3 regions of the Edwardsiella tarda ATCC 15947 genome follow, and region 3 is predicted to be linked to each of the others. Evidence: predicted binding sites of a transcription regulator. Region 3 holds the regulator's gene; each other region holds the start of a gene.

Region 1 (10,847 bases), 1.5 Mb from region 3:
GCCACCGACTCATAGGTGGCGCGCAGACCGGCGAAGACGCGTGAAACATCCTCGTTACAGATCGGCATGATCAATGCGGTACGATGCGCCGCATCGATCGGCTCATCCCCCACGGTACTGGCGGAGATACTGTAGCGATCGCGGCCGATCAATAGCTGCAGGAAGCCCATCAACGCGGTCCAGAAACCGGCGGACACCCAGCAGAACAAGATGGCGAAGAGGATCAGAATCCCGAACTGCAGCACATAGGGCAGCAGCTCCAGGGTGTATTGCATCAACGGCTTGCCGTGGAAGATCGACATCGGATCGACGTAAGCCCAGCCCTGATAAGGCAGGATGGTCTTCATATACCACGTCGCCACCGTCGTCTGCCCCAGCGTCAGCAACAGCAGCGCCCAACGGCGCAGCGACCCGACGCGGCGCCAGCGTTTATCTGCTTCGGCCTCTTGATGACTCTGAAAGGTGTGTTTCGGTGCCGGGGTGCGCCCTAATAGGCGCTCCCACAGCCGTACAAACGGGTTAGTACGCCAGATCTCCGGGAACATGGAGGTGCGGCGAATGGTCGGCATGGCCTTGATGGCCGTATGCCCGGCCTGATCCTGCACCAGTTCGGCCCGCTTCTTCGCCCCGCCATGCCAGCCGAGATCCAGACGCGCCGCCACGGAGTGTAAGGCGGCATCCTCGCCGCCACAGACCGTCGCATCCGCTCCTGCCAATGCCAGATGAACCTCCTCCACCGACTGCGGTTGATGAGCGATATGCTGGCGAAGCGCGGCCTGTTGCTCCGCGTCCGGCGCCAACGCCTGGAGATAGGCGTTGGCATTTTCCTGAGATTTATTCATTGGCAGGTAACTGATAACTCCAAGTTTCACTCAGCGGCTTACCGTCTTTAATCAGGTAGGCACGCATCTCCACCGGCTTCTTCGGATCGTTGACCTTGAAGCGCAGCGTCAAACGCCATCCTTTGGTAACGGGATTATAGCGCAGGTTATTTTCCAACAGTTTGGTGTTGTCATCGGTCGTCACCTGCGTCGTGACCGCCGCATCCGCCGGCAGCGCTTTCAGCACTGGCCCGACGAAGTCCACCAGCAACGCCGTGCTCCCATCGGCCTCACGGATCAGGTTGGACTGCTTCACATCCCCCGCAGAGCGCAAGGTGTCCTTCACCCAAGCCAACTCGGGATCATGCAATTTCGCCTCGTCACGTGTGAAGGTCAGGCGATAAGCGACATCCAGCGGCTTGCCGATCGGCGGCAGGCTATCCGGGATCCAGAAGGCGACGATGTTATCGTTGGTTTCGTCGGCGGTCGGGATCTCCACCAGCTCGACCTTACCCTTACCCCAGTTACCGCGTGGCTCAATCCAGGCACCCGGGCGCAGATCGTAGCGGTCGTCCAGATCCTGATAGGCGCTGAAGTCACGGGTACGCTGCAGCAGGCCAAAGCCTTTCAGATCATCGACGCTAAAGGTACTGACGGAGAGGTGTTTCGGATTGTTGAGCGGACGCCAGATCCATTCGCCATTACCAGACTGAATCGAGAGCCCCTCGGAATCGTGCAGTTGCGGGCGGTAGTTAACCGTCGGCGACGGCTGGTTGGAGCCGAACAGATACATACTGGTCAACGGCGCAATCCCCAGCACCCCAACCTTATCACGCAGGAATACTCGAGCCTGAACATCCACCACCGTATCCACGCCCGGACGCAGGATGAAACGATAGGCACCGGTAGCGCGCGGTGAATCGAGCAGGGCAAAGATCACCAGGTGCTTATCCTGCGGTTTAGGACGTTCGATCCAAAACTCGCGGAAGCGCGGGAACTCTTCACCGGACGGCAACGCGGTATCGATGGCCAAGCCACGGGCAGAAAGGCCATACACCTGACCTTTGCCGATCACGCGGAAGTAGCTGGCGCCGAGCATACTCATGATCTCGTCGTCTTTCCCCGCCTTATTGATCGGGTAGAGCACCTTAAACCCGGCAAACCCCAGATCCTTCACCGCATCCTTATCATGTTTGACGGAGCCGAAGTTGAAATAGTCTGGGTTGTACTTGATCTCCTTCACCGTCGTGGCCGTGACTTCGTTGATCTTGACCGGTGTATCGAAGTACATGCCCTGATGGTAAAAGGCCAAACGGAACGGCGTTTTCTGCCCTGACCAATACAGCTTGTCGTTGTTGAACTGAATCTGCTGATAGTCAGCAAACTTCATATTACGAAACTCAGACGGCAGATTGCTTTTGGGAGCCTTATAGGATTGCTCAGCCAACTTCTGTGCCTGGGCGGCGACATCATCCAATGAAAATGCCCACGCCTGCGCGCTGGCAAACATCATTAACACTGATACAGCCAGCCCGGAAACAGCGCGCGCTGTCGGCCGAGTGGAGATTAAACGTGTAAGCACATACCCCCCTGATGGTGCTCAACCAAACCTAACGACATGGTAATTAAGTTACTTGCTGCGGCTATAGTAATGGATTAGTTACCCCGCCGACAACCGGCGGATAATAGCCAAATGATCATCGCAATGACGACCCGCGTCATAGGCGAAGAGACGCTATCAATTCTACATAAAAAACAATAAATTAAAATAGTCTGATAATCGTTATTCTTCCCGTATTTTAACCATTTAGCGGCTAAACTATTCGTCCTACAGATTTAAAAATGCTCATTGGAATAGCAAGCAGCATAATAAATTTCCAGAAACTGTTTTTTTATCCATACCCTATTTTATGAAAACGTCGTTAATTTGCGACAGCGGATGAAATAAAGCTGTCGTTAATTTGCGACACTGTGAAAGCGGTTCTCATTTTCCCAGGCGGAAAAAGCATCACGCCTGGGAAAGGTCAGCCGATTAGGGCTTAATATACAGATAGCCCTGCTGTTGATGCTCGACCAGCGACAACATACCGGCCGCTACCGTATGCACCCCCATCAGCAACTGATCGGCGGTGATCCCATTGGCACGCATGCTATTTTCACAGCCGAATAACTCAATACCCTGCATCTGCAAGGTTTCCCAACGCGGCGACTCTTCACTATCCGCCAGCAGCGTGCTGATGGCGGAACCGTTAAACAGAATATGGATCTCCGTGGGTTGCCCATCACGGATCGCCATCAGGTTACGAGCGTTATTGTATGCATGCGGGCAATTGGCCGCCTCGGAGACGTGAAAAATTACCTTCATGGTTTGCATTAGCGTTAACCCTATCTCAAGCTGCGCCACGGCGCGCGAACGCGCCGATAGCGTTATTCACTAAAAAATGCGGTGCGCACGGCCTGCCGCCGTACCGCTCCTGTTTGAACATAGCAGCCAATACTAGGTATGTCATTGTTCCGCCATGGGTTCGTGACGCGCTATAGAGTAAATTTTTTTCCACGCCCCTTGCGGCCTGCCCGATTGTGTCAACAATAAAATCAACGGGGCGGCGCGTGCTCCCCCGTACTCTCCCCCCACACGACAGGAGGCAACCATGGATATGTATCTGACACTGGATGAAGCCATCGATGCGGCGCGCGAGGCGTTCCTTGCCGAGCACGACGAGGACACGCCGGTGGCGCAACTCAATCTGCAGAAATATATCATGCAGGATGGCGATACCATGTGGATGGCCGAGTTCCATGCCGATGAGCGGGACGAAGGCGACGGCGTCGCCCTCTTCTTCGGCCCGGCAGCCCAAGCGGTCTTCGACCAAGACTACGAGGACAGCGAGATCGAGGAGGAATGGCTAGCGGAGAACACCCTCTATCAATGGGATGAAGAGGAGTTCCAGTATCAACCACCGCTCGACAGCGAAGAGGGTGCAAGCGCTGCCAGCGAATGGGATGAACAGAACTGAGGCGCCCCGCCGCACGGATGACGGGGCAACACGCGTCATGCCTGCGGCGACAAGCGGTACCCTAACTGCTGACGCAGGTAGGCTCCGGCACCGAGCAGACCGGGATTGTCATGGGTGATTAAGTAGACGGGGATGGCGGCAAGATAGGCTTGAAAGCGCCCCTTCTCCTCGAAGGCCTGGCGGAAAGGCGACGTTCGGAAAAACTCCAGGAAACGCGGCACGATCCCCCCCGCAATATAGACGCCACCGAAGGTGGCCATATTCAGCGCCAGGTTACCGCCGAAACGCCCCATCATCACGCAGAACAGCGTCAAGGCCCGTCGGCAATCCGCACACTGTTCTGCCAGGGCGCGCTCGCTAATCATCTGCGGTGTCAACGCTTGCGGCTCGCGTCCGGCCGCCTTAACGACGGCGCGATAGAGGTTGACCAGACCCGGACCCGAGAGCACCCGCTCCGCCGAAACATGGCCCAACTCCGCACGCAACAGCGCCAACAATTCATCTTCCTCTTCGCTGCCCGCGGCGAGATCGACATGCCCCCCCTCCCCCGGCAAACTGATCCAACGCTCACCGCTCTGGATCAGATGGGCGACGCCCAGACCGGTACCCGCGCCATAGATGGCGATCGGTCGTCCCTGCTGCGCGGCTTGGCCGCCGAGCTGGATCAGGCTCTCCGCCGGGAGGACCGGAATCGCCATGGAGACCGCGGTAAAGTCATTGATCACCGCCAGTCGCGCCAGACCGAGCGCCTGCTGCATGGCGCGGATGGAGAAGGCCCAGCTATGATTGGTCATCGCCACCCAGTCATCGGTGACCGGACAGGCGATAGCGATACAGGCGGAATCGACCTGCACCGCGTGTGTCTGAAGATAGGTCCGAATAACGGATTCCAGGCTCGCGAACTGTTCACCGCGATAACTTTGTACCGCCGACAGGCGGCCACTCTCTAAACAGCATAACGCCAGGCGAGCGTTGGTGCCCCCCACGTCGCCCACTAACGCAAAACGCTTCATTGTCCCCTCACTCCCCATCTCTCGCTGCGGATGCATGGCGTGGCGCCTCGGCGGCTGACCACACCGCAACGGCCAAGTATACCGAGAGGCAGTATGTCATGATTAGGCGCAACACAACTCCTCCCCGCCACTCCTCCCCCTCGAGGCCAGCGCCTCGACTCGCTTGGCGCGCCCAGCGCGATGAGGTCACATCGTGCGGGGCGTCACGCTAAGCTGACGGAGTAATACCGTCCCGGTACAGATAACTCTCAAAAAGCCGCAGAGACCCCTGAGCCCGCTCCCGCCATCGCGCAGACACGTTACACTACGCCATATTCCTTATCGTCTTTACTCTTTTGGTATCGCACCGCGGCCGCTTCACCCCGAGTGCAGCGATACCGTCACGTCAGGAGTCTGAGTAAAATGGCAAAACATGGCTACTATTTCGTGCTGGCGGCATTACTGCTACTCAGCCAACCCTCGCACGCCGATGATGCGGATGTGCGCCTACTCCCCGGCGTCAAACTCTCCATCGATAACCCACTGGAAGATATACTCGAGCCACTCGATGATTGGCCAGAAGAGGCATTAGAGCCATTGGATGATTGGTCGGAGAAGGCGTTAGACCCTCTCGACGATTGGCCGGAGAAGGCGCTCAGCCCAAGAAAATGGCGTCGAGGTGATGGGGACGACGCTATCCGCCGTCCCGCCTGGCATCGTCACCACGATGATGATGACGACGACGACGATGACGATTAACCGCGCAACATACTGACCAGTAAGTAAAGGTTCAACGCGACTACCAAAAAGACGATCACCCGTCCCAATGCCTGCACCAGGCGTCCGTTAACCATGTCGCCCATCAGCGCACGGTTGCCGGTAAAGGCAAGCAGCGGCAACAATGCCAAGGCGATCCCGAAGCTCAGCAGAACCTGACTCAGCACCAGGATACGCGTGGCATCCAACCCGGCCAGGATAACGATGAAAGAGGGCAACATGGTCACCGCCCGACGTAGCCACAGCGGGATGTGGAAATGGACGAACCCCTGCATCACCACCTGCCCCGCCAGGGTGCCGACGACCGTCGAGGAGAGCCCGGCGGCCACTAGGCTCAAGCCGAAGATGGTCGCGGCCGCTTCGCCAAGCAACGGCTTCAGTGTCAGGTAGGCCTGATCCAGTTCGCTGATGCCGCTATGGCCGTTGAAGTGGAAGGCCGCTGCCGCGGTCGCCATCATCGCCAAGTTCACGAAACCGGCGATCGTCATGGCGACGGCAACGTCTAATTTCGTCGATGCGTAACGCTCCGCCCGCGTCCCTTCATCCCCCTTCTGGGTCAATGAGGAGTGCAGGTAGATCACGTGTGGCATGATGGTCGCCCCCAATACCCCAGCCGCCAGCACCACCGCATCCTGAGTCGGCAGATCCGGTAACAGCATACCCTGAGCCAGACCGGCGACACTCGGACGGGAGAAAATCAGCTCGACGATATACGCCGCGGCGACGAACAGCAGCAGCGCGCCGATGACGCGCTCCAGCGGCTTCTGTCCACGCCGTTGGAGACCCAAGATCAAGAAGGTGGCAATCCCGGTAAGCACCGCCCCTTGCAGCAGACTCACACCGAACAGCAATTTAAAGCCGATCGCCGCCCCGATAAACTCGGCCAGATCCGTCGCCATGGCGATGATCTCAGCCTGAACCCAGTACGCCCACACCACAGGACGCGGGAAGCGATCGCGGATATGCTCGGCCAGGTTTTTTCCCGTTGCGATACCCAGTTTGGCCGACAACAATTGAATCAGCATGGCCATCAAGTTGGCCCATACCACCACCCACAACAGGGTATAGCCATAGGAGGCGCCCGCTTGAATGTTGGTGGCGAAGTTACCCGGATCGATATAGCCGATAGCGGCAATAAAGGCAGGCCCCATCAGCGAGATCTTGATCTTGCGCGCGGGGGAGCGGGTGACGCAGTCTACAGTCCGAGAGTTCAACATAGGATGCCCTTACTACCGTTGCTTCTACTACATCCCAGTATAGTTTAGTGATAATGATTATCAACAGCGTTTTGACGGTAGTTCCTATCCCTACAATAGGTATGGACAATGATAAGACTGAAAATAATTTCACAATTTTGCTCATGACGCGCCTCAGCTGCTATACTGCTCGGCACAGCACAACCCCCATCCTGAGTCTGTTACGGTCGAGCCTCCCGCCGTTGGGCGTGATGATTACGCCTCATACCTCCCCGTTTATGGGTGCATTTTGTTACTTTTCTAACTTTTTTTGTTTATCACGTTAAAACAATTTCAATAAATGCAATCAATGTCTCGTTTTTAGTTTCCGTGTTACATAAAATTAGCCGAGAAATTTAGCCTGCCTCATAATTTGGAGCAATGTATGTCCCCCATTCTGCACTTCTTACTGGCCTTAGTAGTGGTGGCAGTCCTCGCCCTGCTGGTCAGCCATGACCGCAAGCGGATCCGCGTGCGCTTTATTATTCAGCTGCTGGTGGTTGAGATCCTGCTGGCCTACTTCTTCCTGAACTCGGATATCGGTCTGGGCTTTGTGAAAGGATTCTCTGGATTCTTCGAAACGCTGCTCAAGTTCGCCGCAGAGGGGACCAACTTTGTCTTCGGTAACATGAGTGACAAAGGGTTGGCCTTCTTCTTCCTCAACGTGTTGTGTCCGATCGTCTTTATTTCCGCCTTGATCGGTATTCTGCAACACATCCGCGTACTGCCCATCGTCATCCGTGCCATCGGTACCGTACTGTCTAAAATCAACGGTATGGGCAAACTGGAATCCTTCAACGCCGTCAGCTCGCTGATCCTTGGCCAATCAGAAAACTTCATTGCCTATAAAGATGTCCTGGGCAAGATGTCAGAGAAGCGCATGTACACCATGGCGGCGACGGCAATGTCGACGGTCTCCATGTCCATTGTCGGCGCTTACATGACCATGCTGGACCCGAAATATGTGGTGGCGGCGCTGGTACTGAACATGTTCAGCACCTTCATCGTGTTGTCGCTGATCAACCCCTACTCCGTCGAGGGTGAGGCCGATCTGCAACTGAAAAACACCCATGAAGGGCAGAGCTTCTTCGAAATGCTGGGTGAGTACATCCTGGCCGGTTTCAAGGTCGCGATTATCGTCTCCGCCATGTTGATCGGTTTTATCGCCCTGATCGCCGCCGTGAATGCCCTGTTTGACTCCATCTTCGGCATCAGCTTCCAGGGTATCCTCGGCTACGTCTTCTATCCGTTCGCCTGGATCATGGGTATCCCGAGTGGTGAGGCGCTACATGCCGGCAGCATCATGGCCACCAAGCTGGTCTCCAACGAATTCGTCGCAATGATTGATTTGCAGAAAATCGCCGGAGAGCTGTCACCGCGCGGCCTGGGGATCCTGTCCGTGTTCCTGGTCTCTTTCGCCAACTTCTCCTCCATCGGTATCGTCGCTGGTGCCATCAAGGGGTTGAATGAACATCAGGGTAACGTCGTCTCCCGCTTCGGTCTGAAGCTGGTCTACGGCTCTACGCTGGTCAGCATCCTGTCCGCTTCTATCGCCGGCTTGTTCCTGTGATTTAAAGACGACACGATGGGAAAGGCGCCTGATGGCGCCTTTTTTATTGTCACCGCCATAACTTCCCTGACTTCCCTGACGATGATCGATGCCTTTCCTCCGCTTATCGTCATCCCACGACTCCCCTATCGCCGCGTATCCACCCCATAGAATGCATAGAGGCAGAGGCAGAGGCAGAGGCAGAGGCAGAGGCAGAGGCAGAGGCAGAGGCAGAGGCAGAGGCAGAGGCAGAGGCAGAGGCAGAGGCAGAGGCAGAAACGCTCCCATCCTCATACCTGAAAGCAAGGCATGGGGTGAAAAATAAATGCAAAAAGGCCGACATCGCTGTCGGCCTAATGATTTGGTGGAGCTAAGCGGGATCGAACCGCTGACCTCTTGCATGCCATGCAAGCGCTCTCCCAGCTGAGCTATAGCCCCACATAATCGTGCCCCTGACGCAGGCTATGCGCCTACCGGGTAAGTTTGGTGGAGCTAAGCGGGATCGAACCGCTGACCTCTTGCATGCCATGCAAGCGCTCTCCCAGCTGAGCTATAGCCCCACGTAACCGTGGCCCCTGACGCAGGCTATACGCCTACCGGGTAAATTTGGTGGAGCTAAGCGGGATCGAACCGCTGACCTCTTGCATGCCATGCAAGCGCTCTCCCAGCTGAGCTATAGCCCCACATTATGTGGTGTCCGCAAGCCTGTGCACTTCGCCACTCTCTCTGGAAAAAGAGTGGTGGAGCTAAGCGGGATCGAACCGCTGACCTCTTGCATGCCATGCAAGCGCTCTCCCAGCTGAGCTATAGCCCCGTGCACACCGCTTCATCGCGGGAACGGGGCGCATAATAGGGCAAGGCTACCGGCACTGTCAACGGCTAATTGCCTTTCCTGCGCCAAGCGCGGCAAAAGCCGCCAAGTCAGTCTATTTACTCAACAATTCAGCTCCTCAGCATGCAGTTTTTGCCTTTTTTTGCCCGGCGTAGCACTATGGTATTAGATAACTCACTAAGTGATTTCGTTAAAGCATATAGCTGATCACACTCCGCATAGGGACGGACGCATGAACAAGGAATGGTACTCGGCCAAAGAATTAGTGGGCGTCGGCAGCTTTCCCTCCACGCCTCAAGCCATTAATCAGCGTGCCAAGGCCGAGGGATGGCGCCGGCAACGGCGCAATGGCGTCCAGGGTAAGGCGCTGGAATACCATATCAGTAGCCTGCCGAAAGAGGTGGTAGAGGAGCTCATCGCGCGCGACGATCAAGCGCAGTACCTGCTCAACAGCACGCAACCGGAACAACTCTGGTATGCCATTCTGTTACAAATGAACGATGAGGAGCGCAAGAAAGCAACCTCGGTGATCTTGCGGATTGGCATTGACGAGTTCCTGCGCCGCTTAGGCGATTAGCCCTCCCCTCACCGGCCGTCTCTAACGTAAAAAAAACCGGCCAATGGCCGGTTTTTTAGTTCGCAATACAACCCAACAAGGCTTACTGCTGCGCCTCACGCTCGGCGATAAAAGCCAGAGCCTGATCGATACGCGCCAGCGCACGCGCCTGGCCGATAGCATGGATGGTCACGTCCACGCTCGGCGACTGACCTTGGCCGGTCACCGCCACACGCAACGGCATCCCCACCTTACCCATACCGACTTCCAGCTCATCGGCAGTCGACTGAATGGCGTGATGGATCGCCTCGACCTGCCAGTCACTGATCGCCGCCAGCTTGCTACGCGCCAACTCCAGCGGTTGACGAGCGACCGGACGCAGATGCTTCTTCGCGGCGTCGGCATCGAACTCACGGAAATCTTCGTAGAAGTAGCGCGCCTGCTGCGCCATCTCTTTCAAGGTCTTACAACGCTCACCCAGCAGGGTGACGATCTCGGCCAACTGCGGCCCCTGCGTGGTGTCATAGCCCGCCTGCGCCACATGCCAGGCCAGATGCTGAGCGACCTGCTCTGGCGGCAGATGGTTAATGTAGTGATGGTTCAACCATTGCAACTTCTCGGTGTTGAAGGCGCTGGCCGACTTACTGATATCATCCAGGGTGAAGAACGCCGTCATCTCATCGATGCTGAAGATCTCCTGATCGCCATGGGACCAACCCAGGCGCACCAGATAGTTAAGCAACGCCTCCGGCAGATAGCCATCGTCGCGATACTGCATGACCCCGACCGCGCCGTGACGCTTGGACAGTTTCTTGCCATCATCGCCGAGGATCATGGAGACGTGGGCATACTCCGGCACCGGCGCGCCGAGCGCCTTCAGGATGTTGATCTGACGCGGCGTGTTGTTGATGTGGTCTTCACCGCGGATCACATGGGTGATGCCCATATCCCAGTCGTCGATAACCACACAGAAGTTGTAGGTCGGCGAACCATCGGTACGACGAATGATCAGATCGTCCAGCTCTTGGTTACTGAACTCGATCGGCCCGCGGATCTTGTCGTCAAAAA
Region 2 (10,847 bases), 1.5 Mb from region 3:
CAGACGCTGACTCAGCTCAGCGTCTTGGCCGAGACCTTGATCATTGGCGCGCGTGATTGGCTCTATGCCCGCTGCTGTCAGGAGTGGGGTGTGCCGTGCAACGAGGTCGGCGAGGCGCAGCCCCTATTGATCCTCGGGATGGGTAAGTTAGGGGGCGGCGAACTGAATTTCTCCTCCGACATCGATCTCATCTTCGTTTACCCACAGGGGGGACATACCCGCGGCGGTCGGCGCGAACTGGATAATGCCCAGTTCTTCACCCGGCTGGGACAGCGGCTGATCAAGGCGCTGGATCAGCCGACGGTGGAGGGGTTCGTTTACCGGGTGGATATGCGTCTGCGTCCTTTTGGCGATAGCGGCCCGCTCGTGCTGAGTTTCGCCGCCTTGGAGGACTACTATCAGGAGCAAGGGCGCGACTGGGAGCGTTACGCCATGGTCAAGGCCCGCCTGCTGGGCGATGGCCAGGATCGCTATAGCCAGGAGCTGTACAGTCTGTTGCGTCCCTTCGTCTTCCGCCGCTATATCGACTTCAGCGTGATTCAGTCACTGCGCAATATGAAGGGGATGATTGCGCGCGAGGTGCGTCGCCGGGGGCTGACAGACAATATCAAACTCGGCGCCGGTGGTATTCGTGAGATCGAGTTCATCACTCAGGTCTTCCAACTGATCCGGGGGGGGCGCGAGCGGGCATTGCAGCAACGTGCACTGCTACCGGCATTGGCGGCGATCGGTCAGTTGGGATTGCTGACCCCGGAGCAGGTGGCGACGTTACGTGATGCCTATCTTTTTTTGCGCCGCCTGGAGAATCTGCTGCAGGCGATCAACGATGAGCAGACCCAGACCTTACCCGCCGATGCGCTTAATCGTGCTCGCCTCGCCTACGGCATGGGGTTAGCGGATTGGGCACAATTGCAGCAGGCGTTACAGACGCGGATGTCAGCGGTGCGAGCCATCTTCAACGCCCTGATCGGGGAGGATGATGGCGAGGAGGAGAGTGCCGCTGATGCGGCCCTGCATTTTGCGCCATTGTGGCAAGAGAGCCTGGAGGCCGCCGAGGTGGCACGGCTGATGCCGCAGTTGGATGATGAGGAACGGGCGCGTCTGCAGCGCGCCCTGGCCGATTTTCGTCACGATGTGGATAAGCGTACTATCGGCCCGCGTGGACGTGAGGTGTTGGCGACCCTGATGCCGGCGCTGTTGGCGCAGGTGTGTGTCCGCGACGAGGCGTTGACGTTGTTGCAACGTTTGATCCCTCTGCTGCTCAACATCGTGACTCGCACCACCTATTTGGAGCTACTGATGGAGTATCCGGCGGCGCTGAATCAGTTGATCCGCCTCTGCGCCGCCTCGCCGATGTTAGCCGATCAGTTGGCGCGTTATCCGCTGTTGCTCGATGAATTGCTCGATCCCGCCACCCTGTATCGACCCGTCGCCCAAGAGGCGTACCGTGATGAGCTGCGTCAATATCTGTTGCGTATCCCGGACGATGAGGAGCAGCGTCTGGAGGCGCTGCGCCAGTTTAAGCATGCACAGCAGCTGCGTATCGCCGCCAGCGATATTGCCGGTGTATTGCCGGTGATGAAGGTCAGTGATCATCTGACCTATCTGGCAGAGGCGATGATCGATGCGGTGGTGCAGCAGGCATGGGAGCAGATGGTGGCGCGTTATGGCCAGCCGATGCACCTGGTTGGCCAGAGTACACGCGGTTTTGCCGTCATCGGTTATGGCAAGCTGGGGGGATGGGAGCTGGGTTATGGCTCCGATCTGGATCTGGTGTTTCTACTGGATTGCCCCGTGGAGGTGATGACCGAGGGGCCGCGTAGTATCGACGGTCGCCAGTTTTATCTCCGTCTGGCACAACGCATCATGCACCTGTTCAGCACGCGTACCGCCTCGGGGATCCTGTATGAGGTCGATGCGCGGCTGCGTCCCTCCGGCGCCGCGGGGATGCTAGTCAGTACCCTCGAGGCCTTCGGCGACTATCAACGTCATGAAGCCTGGACCTGGGAACATCAGGCATTGGTTCGCGCCCGGCCGGTCTATGGCGATGAGGCGATGCACCAACGTTTCGCCGCCATTCGTCATGAGATCCTCTGTCGTCCCCGCGAGGGAGCATCGTTGCAACGTGAGGTGCGCGAGATGCGCGCCAAGATGCGAGCTCATCTGGGGAGCCGTCACGCTGAGCACTTCGATATCAAGAGCGATGCTGGCGGCATTGTGGACATCGAGTTTATCGCCCAATATCTGGTGTTGCGTTATGCGGCGACGCAGCCACGCCTGACGCACTGGTCGGACAATGTGCGTATCTTCGAGCTGATGGCGCGCTATCAGATTATGACGCAGGAGGAGGCGGCGGGGTTAACGCAAGCCTATGTCACCCTACGCAACACCTTGCATCACTTGGCGTTACAAGCGTTACCGGGCGTGGTGGAGGCGACACGCTTTAGTGCCGAGCGGGCGCGGGTGGCGGCAAGTTGGCAGCGTTGGTTGGGCGGGGACGACGCCTGAGGTAGGGCCGTCCCATAACGGTCGATTAGTAGCGTGAGGGCATGCCTGGTGGGCAGGTCTTGAAGCGGCGATGGAGCCACATGTATTGCGTCGGCGCCAGCATGATCTCGCGCTCTACGATGCGGTTCATGTAGCTAGCCGCCGCATACTGATCGTCGAGCGGAAAGTCCTGGATCATCGGTTGGATATACAGGGTATAGCCGCTGTCATCCGCGTTACGTACCGGGGTGAAGGGGAGGATGGTCGGCTTACTCATACGAGCCAGGATGTAGCTGCCGGTGGTGGTGGCGGCTTGCTCGACGGCGAATAACGGTACGAAGACACTGCTCTTGGGGCCGTAGTCGTGATCCGGCGCGTACCAGACGATCTCGCCCTCTTTCAATGCGCGGATCATCCCCTTCACATCGCGTCGATCGATCATATATTTGTTGGAGCGTAACCGCCCCCACGTCTGGAGCCAGTCGAGTACGGGGTTGTCGTTGGGACGATAGACCCCGACGCCGGGATTCTGCATGCCGAAGATACGCGCCCCCAGCTCTAGGGTGAGAAAGTGCATACCGATTAAAAGGATGCCTTTACCCGCATCGAGGGCTTGCTGCATGTTGTCATCGCCCTCAATCTTACACCAGCGGCGGATACGCCAATCCGGCCAGAACCAGGCCATCCCGGTTTCGATCAGCGCCATGCCGACCGATTCGAAGTTCTGCTCGAGCCAGCGTTCACGTTCACTCTCCGCCATCTGCGGAAAACAGAGCTCTAGGTTGCGACGGGCAACCTGGACGCGTTTCTTTAAGAAGCGCATCGACAGTTTCCCCAGTCTCTTGCCCAGGCGGGAGAGCCAGGGATAGGGTAGTAGCATGATCAGATAGAAGATCCCGATCCCGAGCCAGGTAAGCCAATAGCGGGGATGCAACATGCTGCGCCGAAACTGTGGATAAACGTGATTGTCTGCCATAACGCTCGTTCAAGGGGCCTCAAAGATAGATTTAATGGCTAGTGTAATTGATATTGAGGGGATTGTGATAATATTGCGCCCATCTTGATACGTAGGAGTCTGGGGATGAAAGTAACCCTGCCTGATTTTCGCCGCGCCCAAGTGATGGTAGTGGGCGATGTGATGTTGGATCGTTACTGGTATGGGCCAACCAGCCGGATCTCGCCGGAAGCACCGGTGCCCGTGGTCAAAGTGGAGACCATTGAAGAGCGCCCCGGCGGCGCGGCCAACGTGGCGATGAACATTGCCTCGCTGGGTGCCGGAGCCCGTCTGGTGGGGTTGACTGGCGTCGATGATGCCGCCCGTGCTTTGGCTGAGCGTCTGGCAGAGGTCAATGTGGCCTGTGACTTCGTCGCGGTGCCGAATCAGCCGACCATTACCAAGTTGCGTGTGCTGTCGCGTAATCAGCAGTTGATCCGTCTGGACTTCGAAGAGGGATTCGGTGGTGTCGACCCCGAGCCGATCTTTGCCCGTATCCGTCAGGCGTTACCCCAGTTGGGCGCCCTAATCCTATCCGATTATGCCAAGGGAGCCTTGGCCGCGGTACAGCCGATGATCCGCCTGGCGCGTGATGCCGGTGTGCCGGTCTTGATCGATCCGAAAGGTACCGACTTCGAACGCTATCGTGGGGCGACGTTGCTGACACCGAACCTCTCCGAATTCGAGGCTGTCGTTGGGCGTTGCCAGAGCGAACAGGAGATCGTCGAACGTGGTCTGGCGTTAATGGATCGCTTCGAGTTGACCGCACTGTTGGTGACGCGTTCCGAACAGGGGATGACGCTCCTACAGCGTGACGTTCCGCCGTTGCATATGCCGACGCAGGCGCAAGAGGTGTATGACGTGACCGGCGCCGGCGATACGGTGATCGGTATGTTGGCGACGGCCATTGCCGCCGGTACCTCGCTGGAGGAGGCGTGCTTCTTGGCTAACGCCGCCGCAGGCGTGGTGGTCGGCAAGCTGGGGACCTCCACCGTTTCGCCTATTGAGCTAGAGAACGCCATCCGCGGTCGTGCCGACACCGGCTTTGGTGTGATGTCACAGGAAGCGCTAAAGGCGGCGGTACTCAAGGCGCGTCAACGTGGCGAGAAGGTGGTGATGACCAATGGGGTGTTCGACATTCTTCATGCCGGTCACGTTTCTTACCTGGCGAACGCGCGTAAGTTGGGCGATCGCCTGATCGTCGCCGTCAACAGCGACGCGTCGACTAGCCGTTTGAAGGGGCCAGAGCGCCCGGTTAACCCGTTGGCACAGCGTATGTTGGTACTGGCCGCACTGGAGTCCGTCGACTGGGTGATCCCGTTCGAGGAGGATACCCCGCAGCGTATCATCGCCGAGATCCTGCCCGATCTGCTGGTGAAGGGGGGGGACTATAAGCCCGAGGAGATCGCGGGGGGCCGCGAGGTGATCGCCGCTGGTGGCGAGGTCCGCGTCCTGAACTTTGAAGATGGCTGCTCGACGACCAATATCATCAATACCATCCGTCAGAACCCGCACGGCTAAGGTGTCGCAGACAGCTTAGCAGGATAGCATCGTGGCAACATTAAAGCAGGAGTTAGGGTTGGTGCAGGGCGTTGGTTTGCTCTCCACCTCCCTTTTGGGCACCGGGATCTTCGCGGTTCCGGCGCTGGCGGCCCAAGTCGCCGGCACAGGGAGTCTCTGGGCCTGGCCGTTATTGATCGTCTTAGTCTTTCCCATCGCCATCGGCTTTGCCGGATTGGGGCGCCACTTCCCGAGTGCAGGTGGCGCGGCGCACTTCGTCGGTAAGGCGTTTGGCCCACACATGGCACGGGTTACCGGTTGGTTATTCCTGTCGGTGATCCCCGTCGGGCTGCCCGCCTCGCTACAGATTGCGGCCGGTTTCTGGCAGGCGATGTTCGGCTGGCAGGGGGGAAGCCTGTTGGCGGTAGAGTTATCGACACTGTTGGCGGTATGGCTACTGGGGACGCGCGGCGCGGGGTCGAGCGCGAATTTACAGACGCTGATCGCCGTGCTGGTGGTGTTGCTGATCGCCGCCATCTGGTGGCGTGGCGGGATCACCCCGGCGACGATCCCCTGGCCGACGGCGCAGCAACTCGCATTATCTCCCCTTGCCGCAGCCCTGGCGGTGATGTTCTGGTGTTTCGTCGGTCTCGAAGCCTTCGCGCATTTGGCAGCGGAGTTTCGTCATCCCGAGCGTGACTTCCCACGGGCTCTGTTGTTGGGGTTGTTGCTGGCAGGCGTGGTCTATTGGGCCTGTAGCGTGGCGGTACTCTACTTTCATGCCTACGGAAGTGGCCGAGAGGCGGCGGCATCGTTGCCGGGGATTGTGGTGCAATTGTTCGGTCGGCAGGCGTTGTGGATTGCCTGTGTGATCGGCTATTTGGCGTGTTTTGCCAGCCTGAATATCTATATTCAGAGTTTCGCTCGCCTGGTATGGACTCAGGCACAGGAGCGTCCCGCGAGTCGTCTGGCTCGGCTTTCGACACGGCAGGCGCCGGTCAATGCGCTGACGGCGGTGGTCATCTGCTGCCTCGTGTGTTCGTTGGCTATCTATCTGAGTGATCTGGCGCTGGATGCGCTGATCGTCTACGCCAATGGCGTCTTCATCATGATCTATCTGTTGTGCATGCTGGCAGGATGTCGCCTGTTGCGCGGGAAGGCGCGCATGATGGCGGTGATTGGCGCTGGGCTATGCGTGTTACTGCTGTTGATGGTCGGGGTGAAGAGCCTGTATGCGCTGGGAATGCTCGCCTTATTGACGCTGTTGTTACCACGCCGCGTTCGGCGGCGCAGCGTATGAGGGGCAGGCGTTAGGCCTGCTCTTCTTCATCCCGCGAGAGGCGATTCTCCAGCGCGGCGACGCGTTGTTCCAGTAACGCCAGTTTTTCCCGGGTACGCAGCAACACTTGGGTCTGGACGTCGAAGTCTTCGCGATTAACCAGATCTAAGCGGTTAAGCTGCGTCTGAAGGATCTGGCGGATCCGTTTCTCCATATCGTCACCGAACTCGCGTAGTCCTTTCGGCATGGATTGATGCACCTGACGGGCAATCTGTTCAATTTTCTTGGGATCAATCATGGTGCGTTCCTTGGTTTTTACGGCAATCATGCGGTAGTGGATACGTTACCGTAGTGTTATCTCAGATGCCAGTAGGGCAGGCGATTATCGCACGCAATCGCTTGTCCTGGATGATAAATGTTCGTTCTTGCACCCTACTCTGTGGCTTTGTGAGCGAACGCCAATAATCGACGATGACGATTGCTCGCTATTCGCTTTGGCGTTATAGTCATTTCGCTTACTTCTCAGGGCGGGGTGAAAGTCCCTACCGGCGGTAAATCGGTACGCAGTGGCGTCACCGAAAGCCCGCGAGCGCTTGCATTACGATGCAAGGTCAGCAGATCCGGTGTAATTCCGGGGCCGACGGTTATAGTCCGGATGGGAGAGAGTAACGACATCTGCCGGGGTGAACCCGCTCGCGTTATTTTGTCCGTGCCTCTGGCACGAGCTGCTCCTCAAATTGCCCTGATTCTGGTAATTCATACAACTATTGATGAGGTTTTTTACCATGAATCAGACTCTGCTTTCCGATTTCGGTACCCCAATGGAGCGCGTGGAACATGCGCTATCTGCACTGCGCGCTGGCCGTGGCGTCATGGTGCTGGATGATGAGAATCGTGAAAACGAAGGCGACATGATCTTCGCCGCCGAAACCATGACCGTTGAACAGATGGCGATGACCATTCGTCACGGTAGCGGCATCGTCTGCCTGTGTCTCACCGAGGCGCGTCGTCAGCAGTTGGATCTGCCGATGATGGTGAGTAATAACACCAGCCACTATGGTACGGCATTTACCGTGACCATCGAGGCGGCAGAAGGGGTGACGACCGGGGTTTCCGCACGCGATCGTCTGACCACGGTACGCGCGGCGATTGCCGATGATGCCAAGCCGAGCGATCTGCACCGTCCTGGCCATGTGTTCCCGTTGCGTGCGCGTCCTGGGGGAGTATTGGTACGTCGTGGCCACACCGAAGCGACCATCGATCTGGTCGCGCTGGCCGGTTTCCGCCCGGCAGGGGTGCTATGCGAATTGACTAATGATGACGGTACGATGGCCCGCGCGCCGCAGGTGGTGGAGTTTGCCCGCCAACATAATATGCCGGTGGTGACTATCGACGATCTGGTGGCTTACCGCCAGGCGCATGAGTCCCAGGAGCAGGCGAGCTAATCGTCACCGCGCAGAGTCATAAAAAAAGGGATAGCCACTGGCTATCCCTTTTTTGTTACGCCTCCCGCGAGGTGAGAGGACGATGCGCTGATCATAACGGCGTCGTCTGTAGCAGGGCTAGACTGAGTCCCATGACCGTGATCCCACACAGGACACCACGACTGGGGTTATTCTGAGGGTCGATCTCCCTAGCCAGCGGCATCAACTCATCCACTGACAGCGCCACCATGATACCGGCAACCAGAGTCATTATCGCCGCCATACCTATGGGCGAGATGGCGGGGCCGAGTACCGCGTAAGCCAGTACCCCGCCGAGGATTTCTGCGACACCGGATAGGCCTGCCCAGCCGAAGGCACGCAGGCGTGAACCGGTGGCGGCGTAGACCGGCCCGGCGACGGCGAGCCCTTCAGGAATGTTATGGATGGCGACCGCCAATGCGATCCCCATGCCCAGCTCCAGATCGGCGCTGGCGGTGACATAGGTCGCGATACCCTCGGGGAAGTTATGTAGGCTGATCCCCAAGGTGAGGAGTAGGGCGGTGCGTTTCAGATTGCGTGGCGCCGCGCCGCCTAGCGGAACCATGTCATGGGCGTGATTGTGCGGTAGTAGGCGATCGAGCAGGAAGTACCCCACCAAACCAAGAATAAACATACCGTACCCCAGCAAAGGCGGCATGCCTGGCGTAGCCAGCGCGGCGGGTAACATCTCCATCAGAGAGATCAGCAGCATGATCCCGGCGGCGAAGCCGAGTGAGAAGGCTAAGACTCGGTTAGAGGGTTTTCGGCCGATAATCGCAAGGAGGGCACCGACGGCAGTCGCGGCACCAGCGAGCAGCGTAAGGAGCAAGGGGATGGACATGGGCACACTCTCCAAAAATGATAATGATTTTCATTATTTATTAAGTGTGAATAAAAGTAAATATTGGTGATCATGTTATACACAATCCCACTGATTGTCTGTGCCTATTCTATTCTTGCCAGAGAGTGCTTAGCTCAGCCATGTCGCTGCCACCGCTTGATAAGTGTGGGGGCGTTTGAGGAGAGTCGCGATGTATGATGCCCCGATGCCTGCACTGTTTCTGGGACACGGTAGCCCGATGAATGCCTTAGAGGAGACCCCCTTTAGCGCACAATGGCGACGTCTTGGTATTGCGTTGCCTCGTCCGCGTGCCATCGTGGTGATCTCCGCCCATTGGTGTACGCGTGGGCTATGGGTTACGGCCATGGCGCACCCCCGTACCCTGCATGACTTTACCGGCTTCCCGCCGGCGCTGGCGGCGTTGAGCTATCCGGCGCCGGGGAGCCCCGCATTGGCGATGGAGCTACAGACGTTGCTGGCGGCGGATTTCCCGCTGGCGTTAGATCGACAAGCATGGGGATTTGACCATGGCGCCTGGAGTCTGTTGTTGCATCTCTATCCTCAGGCCGATATTCCGCTGGTGCAGCTTAGCCTGGATCTGACACAACCCCCCGCATACCACTATCGCTTAGGGCAAGCGCTGGCGGTATTACGGCGCCGCGGTATCCTGTTGTTGGGAAGCGGTAACGTGGTACATAACCTACGCACTCTGCGTTGGCAGGCGTTCGCGCCTCCCTATCCTTGGGCGTTACGTTTTGAGCGTTTCGTACGGGATAACCTGTCGCAGCAAGGCTGTGAGTCACCCCTCGTGCAGTTTGCGCGTCATCCCGATGCCGCGCTGGCTAACCCGACCCCCGAGCATTTCTTGCCGCTATTAACCGTGTTGGGCTGTTGGGACGGGAGAGAGCGGCAGCAGGTGTTCGATCTGGGGATCGTGATGGGATCGTTGAGTATGTTGTCATTGCAGATCGGTTGAGGGGCCTGAACGAGGGGGAACGTACTTGAGACGGCGAAAAACGAAAATAACTGACCAGAAAGCTGCAGTAGAGAGTTCAAATAAACGTGTAAAGATAATTGAGGGATTACGAGAGCATATCGGGAGAGAACAACCAAGAAGTGGTGCGAAGAGAGGGACTTGAACCCTCACGTCCGTTAGGACACTAACACCTGAAGCTAGCGCGTCTACCAATTCCGCCACCTTCGCACACGGGTGTATCGATTGTCGCTCGTCGGCTTTGGTGCGAAGAGAGGGACTTGAACCCTCACGTCCGTTAGGACACTAACACCTGAAGCTAGCGCGTCTACCAATTCCGCCACCTTCGCAAGGTGCCGTCAAAGCGCAATCAATCGTGGTTATGTGGTGCGAAGAGAGGGACTTGAACCCTCACGTCCGTTAAGACACTAACACCTGAAGCTAGCGCGTCTACCAATTCCGCCACCTTCGCATACCGTTGCGTTACTACGGGAGTAACGTAACCACGGAGGCGAATTCTAGAGATTTTCGTCGCGGCGTCAACAGTTATTTGCCGAATCTTCCGCGTTCGATGTAAATTTGGCCGTCTTCGCCATCTTTTCGCCGTTCAACTGCGAAAAAAAGGCCGGCAGTGCCGGCCCAGGGGCTTAGCGGCGGCGACTATGTTCTAGCGCCGGGCGGTCGAGGATGGCGGAGTAGACCTTGAATTTCCCGGTCTGGGCAACCACTTCATGGCGACCAAAGATGGCGTCGAGTACCTGCGGATACGGCAGAAAGGCATTGGCGACGATGCGTAACTCGCCACCTAATTGTAGATGGCTGATCGCTCCCCGGATCAGGGTCTGTGCGGCCAATAGGCTGGTCTGTACCCCATCGTGGAAGGGCGGGTTGGAGATGATCAGATCGAAGCGACCGTCGATGTCGGAGAAGACATTACTGGCGATCACCTCGCCCGGGATGTCATTCTGCGCCAGGGTTTGGCGGCTGGCGGCCAGCGCGGCGGCGTTGACATCACACAGAGTAAGGGTGGTCTCTGGTGACATGCGAGCGATGGCGGCGGAGAGAACCCCGGCACCGCAGCCGACGTCCAGCACGCGTCCTTTGAGGCCGTGGGGCAGCGAGGAGAGCAGCAGATGGCTACCGATATCCAGGCCATCGCGGCTGAAGACGCCCGGTAGCGTGGCGATGTGTAACGAACCGGTGTGGTAGCTCATCCACCAGTCAGCCAGATCGAAGGTGACCGGCTGAGTGAGTTGGCCATGGTACAGGCCGCAGCGACGCGCGCTGTCGATTTTGCTCAGCGTCACCAT
Region 3 (10,847 bases):
GATGTTTAAGCTGCACTACACCCAGTACGACAACCACTCCGACAACCCGAGCTGGGGCGGTGGTTACAACAACATGTTCCAGGATGAGCGTGACGTGAAGTTTATCGTCATCGCACCGTTCACCGTATTCTGAGTTGATCCCCCCTCCGCACGCGCGGAGGGGCGTTAAGCGAATCAAGGGAGAGAGAAGATGAAAGCGATTCTGGGTGTGGCCGTGGCCGCAATCGTATTGGCTGGCTGTGCGCAACCGAGCGCGCCGTCGCAGGATGGACAACTACTGAAGCAAGCCTATAGCAAGTGTATTGAAGATTCGAAGGGCAACCATGACAAGGTCGCCTCCTGCAAGACGATTCTGGAGGTGATGAAACAGAGCCCGGCACAGGCGACATTCGCGCAGAAAGAGAGTGTGAGTGTGTTGAATTACCAACAGTGTATCGAGGCGGCGATGAGCGGCGCTGGCGATAACTACACCGCACGTTGCGGTACATTGTGGCAAGAAATCCGCGCCAGTAACGCGAACTGAGAGAAGGGAAGCGATGATGATGAAAGGCTATAAACTGAGCGTAGTGGCGACGACCCTGGGTCTGTTGGGCATGAGTGGTATGGCGCAGGCGGATCAGCAACTGGTTGACCGCATCAGCAGCCAGGTGAAGGTGAACTATGCCGTTACCGATAACCGTGGCGCGGAGAATGGTGTCAACTGTGCCGCCCTGGGCGCGGACTGGGCCTCCTGTAATCAGGCGGTGATCAGCCTGACCAACGATGGTAACGCCATCGAGGGGAAAGATTGGGCCATCTATTTCCATAATATTCGTCAGATCCTGAAGAGCGGCAACGATCAGTTCAAGATCACCTTCATTACCGGCGATCTGCATAAGATCGAGCCGACGGATAAGTTTAAGGGCTTTGCCGCCGGGGAACGCGTCGAGATCCCCATCGTCGGCGAATATTGGCAGTTATTCGAGAGCGACGTATTGCCGCGTTGGTATGTGACGTCGCCGGATGCGAAGCCGAAGGTGATCGCCAATACCGATACCGAAGATTTGAGCCAGTTCGTCACGCCGTTTACCGGTGACTTGTGGAAGCGTACCAAGGATGACAAGAACATCCTGATGACGCCGGAGAATCGCTTCGCCAAGAATGCCGATGTGAAGACCCTGCCGGCCTCTAGCCTGCGTGGTCAGATCATGCCGACGCCGACGACCTTGAAGGTACATCAGCAGGATGCCGACCTGGCACGTGGTGTGAGTCTGGATCTGACGGTACTGAACACGGCCAGTGCCGACGTCATCAAGGCGCGCCTGACCCAGTTGGGCGTGAAGCAGGTCAAGGGGGGCTATCCGATCAAAGCCCAGATCGCCACCAAAGCGTTTAAGGGCGAGATGGCGGTACCGGGCGCCTATCAGTTGAAGATCGGTACCAAGGGTGCCGAGGTGACCGGTTACGACCAGGCGGGTGTCTTCTACGGTCTGCAATCCATTCTGTCGCTGTTGCCAGCCGATGGCAGCGCTAAGATCGCGACGCTGGACGCCGAGGATGCGCCGCGCTTCCAGTACCGTGGTATCGAGCTGGATGTGGGACGTAACTTCCATTCACTGGCTTCCATCGAGCGTCTGCTGGATCAGATGGCCGCCTATAAGCTGAACAAATTCCACTTCCATCTGACGGATGATGAAGGGTGGCGTATTGAGATCCCGGGGCTGCCGGAACTGACCGAGATCGGCGGTAAGCGCTGCCACGATCTGAGCGAGCAGACGTGCCTGCTGCCGCAGTTGGGCTCAGGCCCAGATAGCGACAACAATGGCAGCGGCTACTTCACCCGTGCCGACTATATCAAGCTGCTGAAATATGCTCAGGCACGCCAGATTGAGGTGATCCCAGAGATCGACATGCCGGCCCACGCCCGTGCGGCGGTGGTGGCGATGGAGGCGCGTTATAACAAGCTGAAGGCGGCAGGCGACGAGAAGGGCGCTAACGAGTACCGCCTGCTGGATCCGACCGATGACTCCAACACCACCTCGGTGCAGTTCTACGATCGCCACAGCTACCTCAACCCGTGCCTGGACTCCTCCAAGCGCTTCGTGGATAAGGTGATCGGCGAAATCGCCCAGATGCACCGCGAGGCGGGTCAACCGCTGACCACTTGGCACTTCGGTGGTGACGAGGCGAAGAACATCCGCTTAGGGCCGGGTTACACCGACGTGAACAAGCCGGAAGCGGGCAAGGGGATGATCGACCTGAGCAAAGAGGACAAGCCGTGGGCTAAGTCCCAGATGTGTCAGGCGATGATCAAAGAGGGCAAGGTGGCCGATATGGAGCACCTACCGAGCTACTTCGCCGTTGAAGTCAGCAAGATGGTCAAGGATCACGGCATCGGCAAGATGCAGGCCTGGCAGGATGGCCTGAAGGATGCCAAGGATGCCAAGGCCTTCGCGACGCCGCGCGTCGGGGTGAACTTCTGGGATACCCTGTATTGGGGTGGTTTCGATTCGGCCAACGATTGGGCGAATAAAGGCTATGAGGTGATCATCTCCAGCCCGGATTATGTCTACATGGACTTCCCGTATGAGGTGAACCCGAAAGAGAACGGTTACTACTGGGGTACCCGCTTTAACGATGAGCGTAAGATCTTCGCCTTCGCGCCGGATAACCTGCCGCAGAACGCCGAAACATCGGTCGATCGCGACGGTAACTACTTCAGCGCCAAGAGTGACAAGCCGTGGCCGGGCGCCTATGGCCTCTCCGCGCAGCTGTGGAGCGAGGTGGTGCGTACCGACGACATGATGGAGTACAAGATCTATCCGCGCATCATGGCGGTGGCCGAGCGCGCCTGGCATCAGGCGGGTTGGGAGCAGCCGTATCAGGCGGGTCGTGAGTATAAGGGCGGCGAGACTCACCTGGTCGATCAGCAGGCTCTGCTGAAGGATTGGCAGCGTTTCGCCAACCTGATGGGACAGCGTGAACTGGCGAAGATGGATAAGTCTGGCGTGGCCTATCGTGTACCGCAGCCGGGGGCGCGTGTGGTCGACGGCAAGCTGGAGACCAACGTGGCGATGCCGGGTCTGGTGGTTGAGTACTCCATCGACGGCGGTAAACACTGGCAGCGTTACGATGCCAAGGCGAAGCCGGCCGTGAGTGGTGAGGTACAGGTCCGTACCGTATCGCCGGATGGCAAGCGCTTTAGCCGCGTCGAGTCCGTCAAGTCCTAACGGCTCGCGAGGACGTTACCCTCTCATGCCCCCGCTTGCGCGGGGGCTTTCGCGGTGCGGCCCTTCGGCCCTCGCTGCGCAGAACTTTCCGATTTCGAACTGAGTAGTAAGTAGTGATTGCCCTCATCATGAGGGCATTTTTTTTATCCCGACATAAGCCTCCGCCTAGGGTGGGGGGCCGCGACAGGTATTGGCTCTGCCTTATTGTCTTTGGATTTAACGCGTTCAGAACAGGCCGCGCCTTTTTGTGAGGGCCTTTAACCCGTCCCGATGGGCGCCATCCTATCCGATGGCGAAAAAAAACGGCCTCATAGGGCCGTATATGGAACGCCGTAGACGCCGTTATGCCTTCTCGTCATGTAGCGACTCGTCGTTACGGCAGTCGCCCTCGCCATCGGCCCCGGAAGCGCAGTGACCATACAGATAGAGGCTGTGGTTGGTCAGCTGGATGCCGTGCTTCTTGGCGATCTCCTGCTGGCGTTTCTCGATGGACTCATCACTAAACTCGATCACCTTGCCACAATCCAGGCAGATCAGATGATCATGGTGATGCTGTTGGGTCAGTTCGAAGACTGACTTACCGCCCTCGAAGTTGTGGCGGGTGACGATGCCTGCATCGTCGAACTGGTTTAGTACACGGTAGACCGTGGCCAGACCGATCTCCTCACCCATATCGATCAGCTTCTTATATAACTCTTCGGCACTGACATGATGACACACGGGATCTTGCAGTACTTCCAGAATCTTGAGACGGGGAAGCGTGACTTTCAGGCCAGCTTTCTTTAGCGCAATATTGTTGTCAGTCATTCGGATTCTGTCCTGTCACAGAGCCCGGCAGAACCTAGAGGCCGCTGCCGAACAGAAATAATAGTGAGTTTGATTATAAGGCCGATAGGCGGAAATGGGAACCGCGCCGCCGCCGCCCCGCGCGGGGGATAGGGACGGAATAAACAGGAGAGTATCAGTATAATCAGGAGGATAGGGAGAAAAGACGCGATGATTAGTCAGGGTATCGTTTTTATTGATGGCTGGGATACCTGCCGGCTATCAGACGCCAAGCTGGCGACCGGCAGGTACCCGTGAGGGATTAACCCAGGATCTCGGCCAGATGCATCTCGGCGCTGATCTGTTTTACCCAGGCGTCGACGCGCTCGGCGGTCAGTTCCGGTTGGCGATCTTCATCGATGGCCAGGCCAACGAAGGTCTCGTTATCCACCAGCGCCTTGGACGCCTCGAAGTGGTAACCAGCGGTCGGCCAGTGCCCAACCAGGGTCGCGCCACGCGCTTCGACCAGATCGCGGATGGTGCCCATCGCGTCACAGAAGTACTCGGCATAGTCCTCCTGATCACCGCAACCAAACAGGGCGACCAGCTTGCCAGAGAAGTCGATCTCTTCCAGGGTGGGGAAGAAGTCATCCCAATCACACTGTGCCTCGCCGTAGTACCAGGTCGGGATACCGAGCAGCAGAATGTCGAACGCGGCGAGATCTTCTTTGCTGCTTTTGGCAATGTCATGAACTTCCGCAACGTCTTTACCCAGTTGCTTCTGGATCATCTTAGCAATGTTTTCCGTGTTGCCGGTGTCGCTGCCAAAGAAAATACCTACGATTGCCATATCGCGAATTTACCTTTTATCTCAGAAATTGAATCAGGCTGTGTGCCGCCGCCACGGGAACCCACCGGGTGTGGCCGTGGGCGAGCGTCGCTACCAGCCTACCTACCAGTCGATACTATAACACCTTTGGCATCACGCCTTTATCGTCATTGTGCGTTGCGCCGCCGGTGTCTGGATGAGGCGTGCTTCGCCGCTCAGTCGTGCGTCGGTAGCTGACTGAGCAGCATCTGCTCGATCAGCTCGCTGCGGCTGATATTACGCTCGTGCGCCAGGCGATTGAGGATGGCTACCGCCTCCTCGTTCATCTTCAACTCGACGCGGCGTAGCCCCTTGACCCGATCGCGGCGCAGCTGGTTACGCTTATTGATCCGCAACTGCTCTTCCCGGGAGAGCGGGTTGGTTTTAGGACGACCTGGACGACGTTCATCCGCGAACAGATCGAGCGTCGTGCGGTCCGTTTGTTCTTTGGCCATATTCAGGTAGCGGTACTGCAAGGAGAAGAGAGCGCGGGAAATCCGCGCTCCGATTAACATATATTCGGGATTTTCCCCATCGGCAGCGTGCATTGACCTGCCGTCGATTTTAGCGCGCCATCATACCCTAGGGAGCGCAGCAGCGACAATCCTTTCTCGGCCTGGCGTGGATGGCGTGTGTTTCGCGCCGCTACCGGTGGTTATCGCGACGCCTCGTCAGGGGTATCGAGGAAGCGATGCAGCACATGGAGTACCTTTTCCGGCTGTTCGGCGTGCAACCAATGACCGGTACCATAGATGACATGGGCGCGGGCATGGGGAAATTGGCGCAGGATCGCCGGACGGTAGTCATCGAGCAGGTAGGGGGAGTCGGCACCCTTGATAAACAGTGTATCGCCCGGATGGGGCGGTTGCTCATCCCAGCCGAGGATGGCGGGGTAGTGCTGGTCTAGTGCCGTCAGGTTAAAGCGCCATTGGCCGCGATGGAAGGATTTCAGCAGGAACTGCACCACGCCCTCCGACTGGAGATAGCGGCGCAGGATTGCGGCGGCCTGCGGGCGTGTCTCGACGGCGGCCTCCTCTACCGCATAGAGGGCGGCGAAGACCGCATCGTGGCGGCGAGTCGGGTAGGCGACCGGGGCCATGTCCAGCACCGCCAGGCGGCGCACCTGCTGCGGATGGCGTAACGCCAGACGCATCGCCGCCTTGCCGCCCATCGAGTGGCCGATGATGTCCATCGGTGCCAGATCGTAATGGGCGATCAGCGCGGCAAGATCCTCGGCCATCAGATCGTAACTCATCTGTGGGGTGTGGCCGGAGAGACCATGATTACGTAAGTCGACCTGCAACACGTCGCGGTCGCGTTTCAGTTCGCGCGCGAGTAGCCCTAAATTGTCCAAGGAGCCAAAGAGTCCGTGGATCAGTAGCAACGGAGGATAACGTCGCGTCTGTTGTGCAGGATGCAGCTGGTGGTTCAGGTGTAGGATCATCATTCAACGAATTGTAGGTGGAATGTTACCATTAGGTTACCACAGGCGTAGGCCGATTGTCCGTCGCGGGATAGCCGCGCATGACACCACAAAATGCGTCTTAATCGCCTCGGCGTGGCGCTAAACGCTATCCGCTCACGGCGTTTGACCTTATAATCCAGGCTGACTGAGTAGCAAAAGTACTGGATAACGATGAAAACGATTGAAGTCGATGAGGAGCTTTACCGCTATATTGCCAGCCACACCCAGCGTATTGGCGAGAGTGCTTCCGACATTCTGCGCCGGCTGTTGAAGGTCGGCATGGAGAATAAGACGGCCAACGTCGCCGCCCCGCTCCCGGTAGCCCCCCTGGCTATTCGCGCGCCGCAACCGCAGGATCGCGTGCGTAGCGTGCGCGAATTGCTGTTGTCGGACGAATACGCAGAACAGAACAGAGCGGTCGGCCGCTTCATGCTGGTGTTGACCACGCTCTACCATATTGACGCCGAAGGGTTTGCGGCGGCAACGGATGCCCTGCATGGGCGCACCCGCGTCTACTTTGCCGGCGATAGGAACACGCTGTTGCAGAGTGGCAACCACACGAAACCCAAGCAAGTCCCCGACACCCCTTATTGGGTGATCACCAATACCAACTCGGGTCGTAAGCGCGCCATGATTGAACATATCATGCAAGCGATGCAGTTCCCTGGGGAGCTGATCGAGAAAGTTTGCGGCACAATCTAATGAATAACAAGCGTTAGGGAGAAGCGCAGATGGCAAATCACCCGCGCGCCGGGCAGCCTGCCCGGCAGAGCGATTTGATCAATGTGGCTCAGCTGGTTGCACAGTATTACAGCCTGCGTCCGCAGGTGGATAATCCGGCTCATGCCGTGAAGTTTGGTACCTCCGGCCACCGGGGGAGCGCTCAGCGCCAGAGCTTCAATGAGGCACATATCCTGGCCATCGCCCAGGCCATCGCCGAGGTGCGTAAGGCCAATGGCGTCACCGGCCCCTGCTTCGTTGGTAAGGATACCCATGCCCTTTCCGAGCCGGCCTTTATCAGCGTGCTGGAGGTATTGAGCGCGAATGGCGTCGAGGTGGTGGTGCAGGAGAACAATGGCTTCACGCCGACGCCCGCGGTGTCGCATGCCATTCTGACGCATAATCGCCACGGCGGCGCGCTGGCCGACGGGATTGTCATCACCCCTTCTCATAATCCTCCGGAAGATGGCGGCATCAAATACAACCCAACCAACGGCGGTCCGGCTGACACCAACCTGACTCAGGTGATCGAGCAGCGCGCGAATCAGCTGTTGGCCGCGGATCTGGCGGGCGTGAAGCGCCTGACCCTGGCGGCCGCCTGGCGCAGTGGGCAGATCCATGCGCGCGATCTGGTACAGCCTTATGTCGAAGATTTGCGTGATATCGTCGACATGCCGGCCATCCAGCGTGCCGGGCTGAAGCTGGGTGTCGATCCGCTCGGTGGCTCCGGCATCGAGTATTGGCAGCGTATCGGCGAGCATTACGGTCTGGATCTGACCCTGGTCAACGACCATATCGATCAGACCTTCCGTTTCATGCACCTGGACCACGATGGCGTGATCCGTATGGATTGCTCCTCCGAGAGCGCCATGGCGGGTCTGTTGGCGTTGCGTGACCGTTTCGATCTGGCCTTTGCCAACGATCCGGACTACGACCGCCACGGCATCGTGACGCCTGCCGGATTGATGAACCCGAACCACTATCTGGCCGTTGCCATCGACTACCTGTTCCGTCATCGCCCGCAGTGGGGGGCCGAGGTTGCCGTCGGTAAGACCCTGGTCTCCAGCGCGATGATCGATCGAGTGGTCAAGGCGCTCGATCGCCGTCTGGTCGAGGTTCCGGTCGGCTTCAAGTGGTTCGTCGATGGCTTATTTGATGGCAGTCTGGGCTTTGGCGGAGAAGAGAGCGCCGGTGCCTCCTTCTTGCGCTTCAACGGTACGCCGTGGTCCACTGATAAGGATGGCATCATCCTGTGTCTGCTGGCGGCGGAGATCACCGCACAGACCGGTAAGAATCCACAGCAACACTACGCTGCGCTGGCTGAGCGTTTCGGCTCACCGAGTTATAACCGCCTGCAAGCGCCGGCGACGCATGCCCAGAAGGCCGCCTTGTCTCGCCTCTCTCCCGAGATGGTGCAGGCCGATCGGTTGGCCGGCGACCCGATCACCGCACGCTTGACCCGTGCGCCGGGTAACGATGCGCCGATCGGGGGGCTGAAGATCATGACCGACAACGGGTGGTTCGCTGCGCGTCCTTCCGGTACCGAGGAAGCTTACAAGATTTACTGTGAAAGCTTCTTGGGGGCAGAGCATCGCCAACGTATTGAGAAAGAGGCGGTCGATATTGTTAGCGCCGTATTGGCTAACGCCTAATCGCCGCTGCTCGTCTGATAGCCTGACCAACGCCGCGCCTTGCGCGGCGTTGTTTTATCGCGCGCAACGGCCCGGTTGAGGCGCGGGGCCTCCTTGGCTTCAGGGCATAAAACGGTAACCGACGCCGGTTTCGGTGAGGAGATGGCGCGGGCGCGCCGGCTCCAGCTCTAGCTTCTGGCGTAGATGCCCCATATAGATGCGCAGATAGTGGCTATGCTCGACGTAGTTGGGTCCCCAGACGCTGTTGAGTAACTGGCGTTGCGTTAACACCTTGCCGCTGTTGGCGATCAGCTCGGCCAGCAGACGGAACTCGATCGGGGTCAGGTGTAGCGACTCGCCGGCGCGTGTCACGCTGCGTTGTAGCAGATCGACTTGCACCTCGCCGAAGCAAACCAATGGACTCTCCTGCTGCTGGCGCGTATGGCGCCGTAGGGCGACGCGTACACGTGCCAGTAATTCGCCGATGCCGAATGGCTTACTGAGAAAGTCCTCCGCCCCGGCGTCCAGCGCCGCGATCTTGTCGGCCTCGTCGCTGCGAGCCGACAACACGATCAACGGAATGGCGCTCCAGCGGCGCAGATCACGAATAAACTCGATCCCATCGCCATCCGGTAGGCCGAGATCGAGGATGATCAGATCGGGTTGGCGAGTGCCCGCCTCGATCAAACCGCGTTGTAGGCCGTCGGCCTCGTTAACTCGCCACCCCTCGTTTTCCAGGGCGGCGCGCACGAAGCGGCGGATGGCTTGTTCGTCTTCGACGATCAGGATGGTTATCGGGGTCGTGGTCACGATTGATCTGTCATCTCCACATCGGTTTCCGGTTCAATCTCCGGTGCGGCTTGCAACGGTAGCGTAAAGTGAAAATGGGCACCGCCGTCTGGCGGGCATTCCAGCCAGATTTTACCACCGTGTACCTCAATAATGGCACGACAAATCGCTAACCCCAAACCGACGCCGGGGATGGCGGATTCCTTATCGCCACGGGTGAACTTGTTGAAGATCTGCTGGCGTTGCGCGTTGGCGATGCCATTGCCATCATCACTGACCTCGACTTCCAGCCCCTCCGCCGTGACGCACGCGCTGATGGTGATGGCTGCGGTGCCCCCCGCGTATTTCCCGGCGTTCTCCAGCAGATTCTGCAACACCCGTTCGAGCAGCGCCCCGTCACAGTAGACCAGCGGTAGATCTGGCGGCAGGTGAAGGTGTAGCGGATGGGCGGCCAGCATCGGTTCCAGGGTGTGTAGGGCGCTGCCGACGATCTCCTCCAGGGATTGCCACTCCTGGCGTAGGCGGAAGCCGCCGGATTGAAGACGCGCCATATCCAACAGGTTGTTGACCAGGCGCGAGGTATTGAGGATCTGTTGGCGGATCTCACCAGCCTGCGGGGCATGAACGGAGTTTTCGCTGGCCAGATCCAGGGTGAGGATCTCCGCCTGACCGAAGAGTACCGTCAGCGGGGTGCGGAGATCGTGTGAGAGCGCGGCCAGTAGTGAGTTACGCAGTTGCTCGCGTTCGGCCTCCAGGCGCGCCGCCGCCGCGCTATGCGCCAAATGTAAACGCTCCAGCGCGTTGGCGATCAGGACGCTGTAAGTCTGCAATAGGCGTTGTTGCTCCGGCACCATCAGCTGACGCAGATTCGCGGGCTCGATAGCCAGCACCCCGTAGGTGGTCTGGGTGCTGGAGAGCGGTAACAGCTGATAGGGGACGCCGGGTAGGGTATCGGTACCGGCACCGGCGGGTTGGCCGCGATCGCGGCACCACTGGGCGATGGCCAGATCGACGTTGGCGACCCCGGCCTCATCCCCCTGATGGCAATGCAACTGGCCTTCCGCATCGGGTAACAGCAGGGTAGTACGGGCGCCGAAGCTGTGGTTGAGCGAGGCACAGCTACTGCGGATTACCGCTTCTTGGTTGAGGGCATTGCCCAGCGCCTTGGACATCTCATACAGATGGTGGGCGCGTTGCTCGCGGTAACGCGCCACGCGCGCCTGATAGCGCATGCCTGCGGTGAGGTTGCCGATCAGGATGCCGACGATCAACATCACCCCGAAGGTGACCAGATACTGGACGTCGCTGACGGCGAACGACCATTGCGGTTGAATGAAGAACAGATCGAAGCTGGCGACGCTGATACAGGCGGCGAACACCGAGGGCCAGCGGCCGAAGAA

Evidence for each region. Region 3 encodes Fur, which represses iron uptake genes when iron is present. Its sites were predicted from a motif close to ATAATAATGAGAACNACTATCAA; they were not measured.
Region 1: the regulator Fur is predicted to act here: its motif matches at 6,866-6,888, upstream of DCL27_RS11060 (Nramp family divalent metal transporter).
Region 2: the regulator Fur is predicted to act here: its motif matches at 8,576-8,598, upstream of zupT (zinc transporter ZupT).

The regions. Positions count from the first base shown of each region.
Region 1 covers NZ_CP084506.1:2,380,260-2,391,106, forward strand. Annotated here, with positions in the region: gene mdoH (glucans biosynthesis glucosyltransferase MdoH) at 1-842, opposite strand, end outside; gene DCL27_RS11035 (glucan biosynthesis protein G) at 835-2,331, opposite strand; gene DCL27_RS11040 (DsrE family protein) at 2,854-3,195, opposite strand; gene DCL27_RS11045 (MysB family protein) at 3,473-3,838, shown strand; gene glk (glucokinase) at 3,874-4,851, opposite strand; gene DCL27_RS11055 (hypothetical protein) at 5,254-5,589, shown strand; gene DCL27_RS11060 (Nramp family divalent metal transporter) at 5,586-6,824, opposite strand; gene DCL27_RS11065 (NupC/NupG family nucleoside CNT transporter) at 7,228-8,412, shown strand; tRNA gene DCL27_RS11070 (tRNA-Ala) at 8,754-8,829, opposite strand; tRNA gene DCL27_RS11075 (tRNA-Ala) at 8,876-8,951, opposite strand; tRNA gene DCL27_RS11080 (tRNA-Ala) at 8,999-9,074, opposite strand; tRNA gene DCL27_RS11085 (tRNA-Ala) at 9,130-9,205, opposite strand; gene DCL27_RS11090 (DNA-binding protein) at 9,456-9,800, shown strand; gene gltX (glutamate--tRNA ligase) at 9,883-10,847, opposite strand, start outside.
Region 2 covers NZ_CP084506.1:3,068,051-3,078,897, reverse strand. Annotated here, with positions in the region: gene glnE (bifunctional [glutamate--ammonia ligase]-adenylyl-L-tyrosine phosphorylase/[glutamate--ammonia-ligase] adenylyltransferase) at 1-2,508, shown strand, start outside; gene DCL27_RS14265 (Kdo(2)-lipid IV(A) acyltransferase) at 2,534-3,463, opposite strand; gene hldE (bifunctional D-glycero-beta-D-manno-heptose-7-phosphate kinase/D-glycero-beta-D-manno-heptose 1-phosphate adenylyltransferase HldE) at 3,569-5,002, shown strand; gene yjeH (L-methionine/branched-chain amino acid transporter) at 5,034-6,281, shown strand; gene ubiK (ubiquinone biosynthesis accessory factor UbiK) at 6,292-6,558, opposite strand; FMN riboswitch at 6,775-6,931, shown strand; gene ribB (3,4-dihydroxy-2-butanone-4-phosphate synthase) at 7,046-7,705, shown strand; gene zupT (zinc transporter ZupT) at 7,797-8,564, opposite strand; gene ygiD (4,5-DOPA-extradiol-dioxygenase) at 8,755-9,540, shown strand; tRNA gene DCL27_RS14230 (tRNA-Leu) at 9,682-9,768, opposite strand; tRNA gene DCL27_RS14225 (tRNA-Leu) at 9,801-9,887, opposite strand; tRNA gene DCL27_RS14220 (tRNA-Leu) at 9,923-10,009, opposite strand; gene rsmC (16S rRNA (guanine(1207)-N(2))-methyltransferase RsmC) at 10,185-10,847, opposite strand, start outside.
Region 3 covers NZ_CP084506.1:908,491-919,337, forward strand. Annotated here, with positions in the region: gene chiP (chitoporin ChiP) at 1-133, shown strand, start outside; gene chiQ (ChiQ/YbfN family lipoprotein) at 191-523, shown strand; gene DCL27_RS04210 (beta-N-acetylhexosaminidase) at 543-3,209, shown strand; gene fur (ferric iron uptake transcriptional regulator) at 3,552-4,016, opposite strand; gene fldA (flavodoxin FldA) at 4,297-4,824, opposite strand; gene ybfE (LexA regulated protein) at 5,019-5,297, opposite strand; gene DCL27_RS04230 (alpha/beta fold hydrolase) at 5,498-6,286, opposite strand; gene seqA (replication initiation negative regulator SeqA) at 6,479-7,009, shown strand; gene pgm (phosphoglucomutase (alpha-D-glucose-1,6-bisphosphate-dependent)) at 7,039-8,679, shown strand; gene kdpE (two-component system response regulator KdpE) at 8,779-9,468, opposite strand; gene kdpD (two-component system sensor histidine kinase KdpD) at 9,465-10,847, opposite strand, start outside.